Regions from separate parts of the Streptomyces sp. SL06 genome, predicted to be linked through region 2. Evidence: riboswitches for the same ligand, from Rfam matches in the RefSeq annotation. Region 2 holds a riboswitch; the other holds the start of a gene.
The links. A riboswitch is a leader RNA that binds a small molecule or an ion and turns the genes downstream of it on or off. The one in region 2 is predicted to bind S-adenosylmethionine.
Positions count from the first base shown of each region.

Region 1: another riboswitch for S-adenosylmethionine. It lies ahead of thrC (threonine synthase); the one in region 2 lies ahead of AC4IHM_RS24320 (aminotransferase class V-fold PLP-dependent enzyme).

Region 1 is NZ_JBSYOT010000002.1:4,071,388-4,076,473, reverse strand. It holds gene groL (chaperonin GroEL) at 1-56, opposite strand, end outside; gene AC4IHM_RS18670 (cold-shock protein) at 380-583, opposite strand; gene AC4IHM_RS18665 (MoaD/ThiS family protein) at 990-1,265, opposite strand; gene thrC (threonine synthase) at 1,262-2,572, opposite strand; SAM riboswitch class I at 2,590-2,737, opposite strand; gene AC4IHM_RS18655 (glucosyl-3-phosphoglycerate synthase) at 2,880-3,824, shown strand; gene AC4IHM_RS18650 (hypothetical protein) at 3,828-4,553, opposite strand; gene AC4IHM_RS18645 (alpha,alpha-trehalose-phosphate synthase (UDP-forming)) at 4,712-5,086, shown strand, end outside.
Region 2 is NZ_JBSYOT010000002.1:5,306,903-5,311,988, reverse strand. It holds gene AC4IHM_RS24330 (rhomboid family intramembrane serine protease) at 1-670, shown strand, start outside; gene AC4IHM_RS24325 (Lrp/AsnC family transcriptional regulator) at 667-948, shown strand; gene AC4IHM_RS24320 (aminotransferase class V-fold PLP-dependent enzyme) at 976-2,361, opposite strand; SAM riboswitch class IV at 2,539-2,655, opposite strand; gene trpD (anthranilate phosphoribosyltransferase) at 2,731-3,795, opposite strand; gene qcrB (cytochrome bc1 complex cytochrome b subunit) at 3,938-5,086, opposite strand, start outside.

The DNA of each region.
Region 1 (5,086 bases), 1.2 Mb from region 2:
ATGCCGCGCTCGAGGCCGCGCCGCGCCTCCTCGTCGAACGCGATGATCTTGGCCATGTGAAGTGGTCCCTCCAGGACTGGGGGTGATTCCTTCGGACCGCGCCCGCGCCCGCGACGGACGGCTCGCCGGCCTCGTGGTTCCTTCCCCACCCGGCCTGCGGGCCTCACCGACCCGGTCCTTCGTTGTCACTCTCACCTTCAGAGTGCTAACGCCAATGATTAGCACTCGGCATGGTCGAGTGCAAGCGCCATACCGGGATCGGCGGCCCGCCGCCCCGCCTCCACCACCTCCTGACCCCGGGAACACGAAGGGCCCGCACCCCCGTGCGGGGGTGCGGGCCCTTCGATGAAGAACCGTTCGCTTGCGGTGGCCGAACGTCTCAGGCGCTGAGGCGAACCATGTCGGCCTGCGGGCCCTTCTGACCCTGCGAGATCTCGAACTCGACCCGCTGGCCTTCTTCGAGGGTGCGGTAACCGTCCATCTGAATCGCACTGTAGTGGACGAAAACATCCGCACCACCGTCGACCGCGATGAAGCCGTACCCCTTCTCCGCGTTGAACCACTTGACGGTGCCCTGAGCCATGCCTAACTCCCCTATTACTGGCCCTTGCACAGATCCGCACTTCGCGGACCCGGGTCAGACCTCACCCCCCACGACTGGGGGCGTGCGCCGGAACGCGTCGACCGCGGCCGAATGTATCTGCCCAACTGCCGTCTGCAACAGGTCAGTCGGACGAGAAATCTGGACGCGCCCGGTCCGGAATGTGGCGAGAATTCGTCCGAATTCAGGTCAATTCGGGGCACACAAAGGGAACAAAAGCCGCGAAATACGTCCACACTTTGGCTGCTTCTTGTCGGACGTGCGGCAGGAATTAAAGGTTCCCGACCTTGCGATCGGGAGCGCGTTCCCCAACTCTACCGTGCTCAACCACATGGAATTGCCCCCTCCGCTTCTCTTACGGAGAGGGCAATTCGCACTACGAGGGGTATCAGCCGCCGGCGACCGCGGGAATGATCGAAATGCCCGCGCCGTCCGGGGTCGCGGTCTCCAGGCCCTGCTCGAATCGGACGTTGTCGTCATTGACGTAGACGTTGACGAAGCGGCGCAGCCTGCCCTCGTCGTCCAGGACGCGGGCGGCGATGCCGGTGTGGTTCTTCTCCAGGTCGGAGATGACCTCGCCCAAAGTGGCGCCTTCGGCGCCGACCTCGGACCTGCCGCCGGTGTAGGTGCGCAGGATGGTCGGGATGCGAACGGTCACGCTCATGCGAGGCCAGCCTCTCGGAAGGAGTCCAGGTTCGGGCGGATGGTCGCGGTCAGGCCGGTGCCGGCCACCGCGTCGAGGGTCTTCAGGCCGTCGCCGGTGTTCAGGACGACGGTGGTGAGCCTTGGGTCCAGTACGCCGTCGTCGATCAGCTTCTTCGTCACGCCGACCGTCACACCGCCCGCCGTCTCCGCGAAGATGCCCTCGGTGCGGGCGAGCAGCTTGATGGCGTCCACGACCTGCTCGTCGGTCACGTCCTCCACGGCGCCGCCGGTGCGCCGGGCGATGTCGAGGACGTAAGGGCCGTCGGCCGGGTTGCCGATGGCCAGCGACTTGGCGATGGTGTCCGGCTTCTGCGGACGGACCACGTCGTGGCCGGCCTTGTACGCGGTGGAGACCGGCGAGCAGCCCTTGGCCTGCGCGCCGAAGATCTTGTACGGCTTGTCCTCGACCAGGCCGAGGTCGATCAGCTCCTTCAGCCCCTTGTCGATCTTCGTCAGCTGGGAGCCGGACGCGATCGGCACGACGAGCTGGTCGGGCAGCTTCCAGCCGAGCTGCTCGCAGATCTCGTACGCGAGGGTCTTGGAGCCCTCCGCGTAGTACGGCCGCAGGTTGACGTTGACGAAGCCCCAGCCCTCGCCGGCCGGGTCGCCGATCAGCTCGGAGCAGAAGCGGTTCACGTCGTCGTAGTTGCCCTCGATGCCGACCAGCTCGCCGCCGTAGACGGCGGCCATGACGACCTTGCCCTGCTCCAGGTCGTGCGGGATGAACACGCAGGAGCGGAAGCCGGCGCGGGCGGCGGCGGCGCCGACGGCGCCGGCGAGGTTGCCGGTGGAGGAGCAGGACAGGGTGGTGAAGCCGAAGGCGCGGGCGGCCTCGATGGCCTGGGCGACGACGCGGTCCTTGAAGGAGTGCGTCGGGTTGCCGGAGTCGTCCTTGACGTACAGACCGCCGGTGACGCCGAGTTCGCGGGCCAGGTTGTCGGCCTTGACCAGCTTGGTCCAGCCGGGGTTGATGTTCGGCTTGTCGGCCACGTCGGCGGGGACGGGCAGCAGCGGGGCGTAGCGCCAGATGTTCGCGGGGCCCGCCTCGATGCGCGCGCGGAGTTCCTCGGTGTCGTGGGCCGAGAAGTCGTAGGCGATCTCCAGCGGGCCGAAACACTCCTCGCAGGCGAAGACGGGGCCGAGCGGCACGCGGTGCCCGCATTCGCGGCAGGAGAGCGCGGCGGCGGGGCCCAGATCGACGGGGGAGGCGGTGGACGCGGAGGCGTCGGCGTGGTCGGTGGCGCTGGTGACGGTCTGCACAGCCATGGAGGCGAGGCCCTTTCTCCTCATCTTCCTCACGACGCATCTCGCCGTGAGACGGATTTGGCACCTTCCCTAGCCGGGAGCCTCGCCACGTCCGTGTGACAGGAACCGACTGGAGGGTTGCCGGGGCTTCATCGGGCCGTATCCCTCTGCCCCTCTGGATGAGCGGTATGTAGTTGTTTTTCCGTGGTGCGCGCGGCGGCCCCGGCATGCGGTGGCCGACCGTGTTGTTCAAGACTGTAACCGAAGGCCAAGGCGGTCGAGACAGTCGTCCGAACCGCGAGATGGATCACAAAGGGAGCGACGGGACGTGCTGGAAGAAGTCGAGCGCTGGCTGAGCGCGCGCTCCTGGTCCGTGGCGGACCGGCCGCTCCAGCGGATCCTTTCCGCCAAGCGCGCCACCGGGCAGACGGTGAGCGTGGTGCTCCCCGCCCTCGACGAGGAGGCCACGGTCGGCGAGATCGTCACGGTGATCCGCCGGGAGCTGATGGGGCGGGTGCCGCTCGTCGACGAGGTCGTGGTCGTGGACTCCGGGTCGAGCGACCGTACGTCGCAGGTGGCCGCGGCGGCGGGCGCGCGGGTCGTGCACCGCGACGCGATCCTGCCCCGCGTCCCGGCGGTGCCCGGCAAGGGCGAGGTGCTGTGGCGTTCGCTGCTGGTGACCGGCGGCGACATCGTCTGCTTCGTCGACGCCGATCTGCGCGAGTTCTCCGCGGACTTCGTCTCCGGGATCGTGGGCCCGCTGCTCACCGACCCGGACGTGCACCTCGTCAAGGCCATGTACGACCGTCCGCTCGGCGCGGCCGCCGGGCAGGGCGGGCGGGTCACCGAGCTGATGGCCCGCCCGCTGCTCAATCTGCACTGGCCGCGGCTGGCGGGCTTCGTCCAGCCGCTCGGCGGCGAGTACGCGGCCCGCCGCTCCCTGCTGGAACGGCTGCCCTTCCCCGTCGGTTACGGGGTGGAGCTGGGCATCCTGGTCGACTCCCTGCACCTGGTGGGCCTGGACGCCCTCGCGCAGGTCGACGTGGGGGTCCGCAGGCACCGGCACCAGGACGAGCGGGCGCTGGGCCGCATGTCCGCGTCGATCTACCGCACCGCCCAGCTCCGGCTGGCCCGCGGCCATCTGCTGCGGCCGGCCCTCACCCAGTTCGAGCGGGGCGCCGACGGCTTCGAGCCGCGCACGTACGCCGTGGACGTGGAGGAACGGCCTCCGATGACGGAGATCGCGGAGTACGCGGCCCGGCGGGTGGCCTGAGCGTCAGCCGGGTACGCCGTCCGACCAGCGCCAGATGCCGCCGGAGTCCTGTGCGCAGGTCAGGTACTCGCCGCCGCGGCCGTGGGTGCTCAGGCCGTGGTGCTTGTTGGCGCAGAACTGGCCGTCGGCGTAGCAGTTGCCCGCGGGGCTCATGAGTTCGCAGGCGCCGGTGCCGCCCCCGCCTGTGCCACCTCCGCTCGTGCCACCTCCGCTCGTGCCGCCCCCGCCCGTGCCGTTGTCCTGAGTCTTCGCCGGTTCCGGGGCCGGCTTCGGGGTGTGCAGGAGGCGCCCGGCGCAGTCGCGGCCGTCGCGGGGGACGGTGAAGGTCACCGGGCCGGATCCGCCGCTCTGCTCGCAGACCTTCTCGCCGCTGCCCCAGGAGGAGGCCCGCTGTCCGGTGCCCTGGAGGTGGACGGCGAAGTCGGTCCTGGCCTGCTTCGCGGCGCTGACGGCCGACCCGACGCTGCGGCCGGTGAAGTCCGGCAGCGCGACGGCCACGGTCGGCGTGGGGGTCGGGGTCGGGGTGGGGGTCGGGGCGTCGGTGGTCGGGGACGCCTCCGGTGTGGGACTGGCGCTGTCGCTCGGCGTGGCGGTGGCCGCCGCGGGCCGCCCCTCCGCCTTCGTACCGGCGTCCCCGTCGCCTTCGCCGCAGCCGGCCAGTGCCAGCGCGGAGGCCGCGACCAGCGCCGCGGCGCCGGCGAATCTGCGCATGCGCGTATGCATGGGCATAGAACTGGGCATAGAACGCCCACCCCCCAGAAAGTTGAAATGTTCACCGCGCATCCTCGACCTCTTCACATCTTCCGCACAAGTCGCTTGACCGAATCGGCCGCGACGTGACATGGAGGAACGTTTGAGGTTTTGGGGGCCGGGCTAGATTGAGGCGTATGGCTTCAAGCTTCGGTGCTGCTCAGGTGGTGGTCGCCTCCAACCGGGGGCCGGTCTCGTACGAGGTGCGGGAGGACGGTTCGCTGCACGCCAAACGGGGCGGTGGCGGGCTGGTCTCCGGGCTTTCCGCCATCGGGCCGGACGCCGGGGCGCTGTGGGTGTGCTCGGCGCTGGGCGACGGCGACCGCGAGGCGGTGCGGCGCGGGGTCGGCGAGGACGGCGTACGGATGCTGGACGTGCCGGCCGACATGCACGCGGACGCGTACAACGGGATCGCCAACTCCGTGCTGTGGTTCGTGCACCACATGCTCTACCAGACGCCCCTCGAACCGGTCTTCGACGCGGAGTTCCGTCGGCAGTGGGCCTCCTACGAG
Region 2 (5,086 bases):
CGGGCTGATCACCGTGTGCTGTCTGCTGTTCCTGGTCAGCCCGGCGGCGGGGCTGAACCCGGGGTACGGCACGGGGGACGGGCTGATCGCCGCGCAGCGCGCCTACTTCCGGCGCTGGGGCGTGATCCCCGCAGAATTGTTCGAGGACTCCCCCGGGTCCGCCCTCACCCCGGCCACGGCGCTGTTCGTCCACGGCAGCTGGGTGCACCTGCTGGGCAACATGCTCTTCCTCTACGTCTTCGGCGTGATGACCGAGGAACGGATGGGCCGGCTCCAGTTCGCCCTGTTCTACCTCGGCTGCGGCTGTCTGGCCCTGCTCGGCTACGCCGGGGCCAACGCCCACTCCCAGCAGCCCCTGGTCGGCGCCTCGGGGGCGATCTCCGCCGTCCTCGGCGCGTTCCTGTTCCTGTTCCCGAGCGCCCGTGTCACCAGCCTGCTGCCCTTCCTCTTCTTCCTGCCGCTGCGCTTTCCCGCGTGGATCGTGCTGCCGTTCTGGGCGGGCCTGCAGTGGATGGCGGCCGGGCGGGCCGGGGACGGCCCGGGAGTGGCGTACCTCGCGCACCTGGTGGGCTTCGGGCTGGGCTTCGTCTTCGCCTGGGTGCGGTTCGGGCGTACGACTAGAGTGAAGGACGTTCCAGTGGCGGCGCCCGAGGGAGAGAACCAGCCGTGATCAGCGCGATCGTCCTCATCAAGACCAGCGTGGACCGGATCCCCGAGATCGCGGAGCAGATCGCCGCGCTGGACAGCGTCAGCGAGGTCTTCTCCGTCACGGGCACCTACGACCTGATCGCCATGGTCCGGGTGAGCCGGCACGAGGACCTCGCGGAGGTGATCCCCGGCCGGATCAGCAAGATCCCGGGCGTGGAGGGCACGGACACGCACGTGGCGTTCCGTACCTACTCGCAGCACGACCTGGAGGCCGCGTTCGCCATCGGGCTCGACAACTGACGCCCGGCCGGGGTCCCGGCCGCCGGGTCAGGCGGCGGAGGCTTCGGCGCCCGACCTGTCGGGCACGCAACGGCCGTCCTCGGTGCGGTAGTTCCACCGCGCGCCGTCGCTCACCAGCTCCTTGACCGCGGTCACGAACCGCTCGACGTGCTCGTCCGGGGTGCCCGCGCCGAAGCTCACCCGGATGGCGTTGAGGGACTTCTCGCCGGGTGCCGCCTCGGGGGCGCCGCACTCGCCCTGCGTCTGCGGTTCGCTGCCGAGCAGGGTGCGCACCAGCGGGTGGGCGCAGAACAGTCCGTCGCGCACGCCGATGCCGTACTCGGCGGAGAGCGCGGCGGCGAAGTGGGAGCTGTTCCAGCCCTCGACGACGAAGGAGAGCACGCCGACACGGGGCGCGTCGTCGCCGAAGAGGGAGAGCACGCGCACCTGCGGCACCTGCGCGAGTCCCTCCCGCACCTTCCGGATCAGGTACTCCTCGCGGGCGACCAGCGTGTCGAAGCCGGCCTCGGTGAGCGCCTTGCAGGCGGAGGCGATGGCGTAGGCGCCGATGACGTTGGGCGAGCCGGCCTCGTGGCGGGCGGCGCTGTCGTGCCACTGGACGTCCACGCCGCCGTCGGGACGCCGGGCGACCCTGCGGCTGGCGCCGCCGCCGGCGAGGTACGGCTCGGCCTCGCGCAGCCAGTCGGCGCGGCCGGCCAGCACACCGGAGCCGAAGGGCGCGTACAGCTTGTGCCCGGAGAAGGCGACCCAGTCCACGTCGAGGCCGGCCACCGAGACGGCGTGGTGCGGGGCGAGCTGGGCGGCGTCGAGGACGATCCGGGCGCCGTGCGCGTGCGCGGCGGCGGCCAGCTCGCGCACCGGCCACAGCTCGCCGGTGACGTTGGAGGCGCCGGTGACGCAGACCAGGGCGGGTCCGTGGGGCTCGCGGGCGGTGAGGGCGCGTTCGAGGGTCTCGACGGCCTGGGCCGGGGTGCGCGGGGCGTCCAGGTAGGTCACGTCCGCGTCCCGCCAGGGCAGCAGCGAGGCGTGGTGCTCGGTCTCGAAGACGTAGACCCGGCAGCCGGCCGGCAGCGCGGCGGCGAGCAGGTTCAGGGAGTCGGTGGTGGACCGGGTGAAGACGACCTGGTCGTCCTCCCGGCAGCCGAGGAACTCCGCGACGGTCCTGCGGGCGTTCTCGAACAGGTCGGTGGACAGCTGCGACAGATACCCGGCGCCGCGGTGGACACTGCCGTAGTACGGGGCGTAGGCCGCCACGTCGTCCCAGACCCGCTGGAGCGCGGGGGCGCTGGCGGCGTAGTCGAGCGCGGCGTAGGTGACCTCTCCGCCGGTGACGAGCGGCACGGTCACGTCCCGGCCCAGAACGGGCAGCGGGGCACAGACGGTCTGGTCGGCGGCGTGCGTGGAGACGGACATGGGTGTACTCCCGTGAAGGCGGCCGCCATCGCCGCGCGAACCGGGACGGCTCAAGCGCGGAGGAGGGCGGAGAAGGTGAGCAGAGAAGGATGCGGAGGCGGGGCTCTGCGGCCCTATCGCATTCGCTGGTTCACGGGAGACTCCCTCGAACGACCCAGGACCCCTGGTTTCGCGAGGGGTCCGCGCTTGTCGTGAACCTTGCTGTCCACGACCTGGTCTTCACCCGGGGCACCCCGCCACGGACGGAGGGTTGCCGGACAGTCGGCCGGGGCCGAATGACTGTCACTCATGACCTGGAAAGGAAAGTACGTCAGGGGATCGCCGTCCCGCAACCCGAGTCCGGATCGCGGGACGGGGATCCCGGAGGCCCTACGCGTGGCTCGCGGCCACCCAGCGGTCCAGGACGCGCGCGGCGGCCCCCGAGTCGATCGACTCGGCGGCCCGGTCCATGCCGGCCCGGATCCGCGCGGCCAGGGGTCCGTCGCCGGGCTCCAGGGCCGCCAGGGCCGCCGCCGAGTTCAGCAGCACCGCGTCCCGTACGGGGCCGGTCTCGCCGGCCAGCAGGCGGCGGGCGACATCGGCGTTGTAGGAGGCGTCGGCGCCGCGCAGCGCCTCCACCGGCACCAGGTCGAGGCCGACGTCCCGGGGGTCGAAGACCTCCTCGCTCACCGCGCCGTCCCGCACGACCCAGACCCGGGAGGTGGACGTCGTGGTCAGCTCGTCGAGGCCGTCGTCGCCGCGGAAGACCAGGGAGGAGTGGCCGCGCTCCGCGAAGACACCGGCGATGATCGGCGCCATCCGGGCGTGCGCGACCCCGATCGCCTGCGCCTTGACCCGGGCCGGGTTGGTCAGCGGGCCCAGGAAGTTGAACACCGTGCGGATGCCCAACTGGCCGCGCGCCGCCGCCACATGGCGCAGCGCCGGGTGGAACTTCACGGCGAAGCAGAAGGTGATGCCGGCCTCCTCGGCGACCTCGGCCACCCGCTTCGGCGTCAGCTCCAGGTTGACCCCGAGCTTCTCCAGCACGTCGGAGGCGCCGGACGCGGAGGAGGCGGCCCGGTTGCCGTGCTTGACGACCTTCGCGCCGGTGCCGGCCACGACGATCGCGGACATGGTGGAGATGTTGACCGTCCTGGCCCCGTCGCCGCCGGTGCCGACGATGTCGACCGTCTCCCCCGGCACCTCGATCACATGGGCGTGCTCGTACATCGTGCGGACGAGACCGGAGAGTTCCTCGACGGTCTCCCCCTTGGCTCTGAGCGCCACCGCGAACCCGGCGATCTGGGCGTCCGTCGCCTCGCCGCGCATGATCACGTCCAGCGCCCAGGCGGTGTCGTCCGCGGACAGGTCCCGGCCGTCCAGCAGTCCGTTCAGCAGGGCGGGCCAGGAGCGGCCCGCCGCGGTGTCGCCTCCAGCGGGGGTCACAGCGCTCATGAGCCGCTCCTGAATCGTGTGTGTCGTGGAAGTGGCGGAAGGTGGGTGCGGGTCCCACCCTATCCAGGCCCCGGGCACGGCGAAGGGCCCCGTCCGCAGACCGGACGGGGCCCTTCGACCGTGGTGTGGCGACGCGGGAGGGTCAGTGGTGGCCGTGGCCGCTCGTGATCTCCTTGTACTCCTCGACGGTCGGCTTCGGAATCTGCGCGTCCTCGCCGTAGTAGGCGTTGCTGAGCTTGGCGCGCAGCTTCTCGGTGCTCTTCGTCTTGCGCTCGACACCGTTCTCGTCGACCGAGGGGCCGATCTCGGCCGGCTTGTACTGCTCGTGCGCCGTGAGGGTGTGCAGCTGCTCCTGGCTGAGCGGCTCGTGCACCTCGATGAACTCACCGTGCGGCAGGCGCTTGATGATGCCCGACTCGCGGCCGTGCAGCACCTTCTCCCTGTCCCGGCGCTGGAGGCCGAGGCAGATCCGCTTGGTGGCGATGAACGCGAGGACCGGGCCGACGAAGAACGCGATGCGGACGAACCAGGTGATCGCGTTGATCGACAGGTGGAAGTGGGTGGCCCACAGGTCGTTGCCGCCACCGATCAGCAGCACGAAGTAGACGGTCAGCCAGGCGACACCGAAGGCCGTGCGGGTCGGGGCGTTGCGCGGGCGGTCCAGGATGTGGTGCTCGCGCTTGTCGCCGGTGACCCAGGACTCGATGAACGGGTAGACCGCGATCGCCGCCAGGACCAGCGGGAAGATCAGCAGCGGGACGAACACGCCCAGGACGAGCGTGTGACCCCAGAAGTTGATCTCCCAGCCGGGCATCACCCGGATCAGGCCCTCGGAGAAGCCCATGTACCAGTCGGGCTGGGCGCCGGTGGAGACCATGTCCGGCCGATAGGGGCCGATGGCCCAGATCGGGTTGATCGTGGCGATGGCCGAGACGGCGGCGATCACACCGAAGACCAGGAAGAAGAAGCCTCCGGCCTTCGCCATGTACACCGGCAGCAGCGGCATGCCGACGACGTTCTTGTTGGTCTTGCCGGGGCCCGCGAACTGCGTGTGCTTGTGGTAGAAGACCAGGATCAGGTGGCCGACCACCAGCCCGAGCATGATGCCCGGCAGCAGCAGGATGTGGATCGAGTAGAACCGGGCCACGAAGTCGTGGCCGGGGAACTCCCCGCCGAACAGGAAGAACGAGATGTACGTGCCCACGATCGGCACGGACAGGATCGCGCCCTCCATGAAGCGGATGCCGGTGCCGGAGAGCAGGTCGTCCGGGAGCGAGTAACCGGTGAAGCC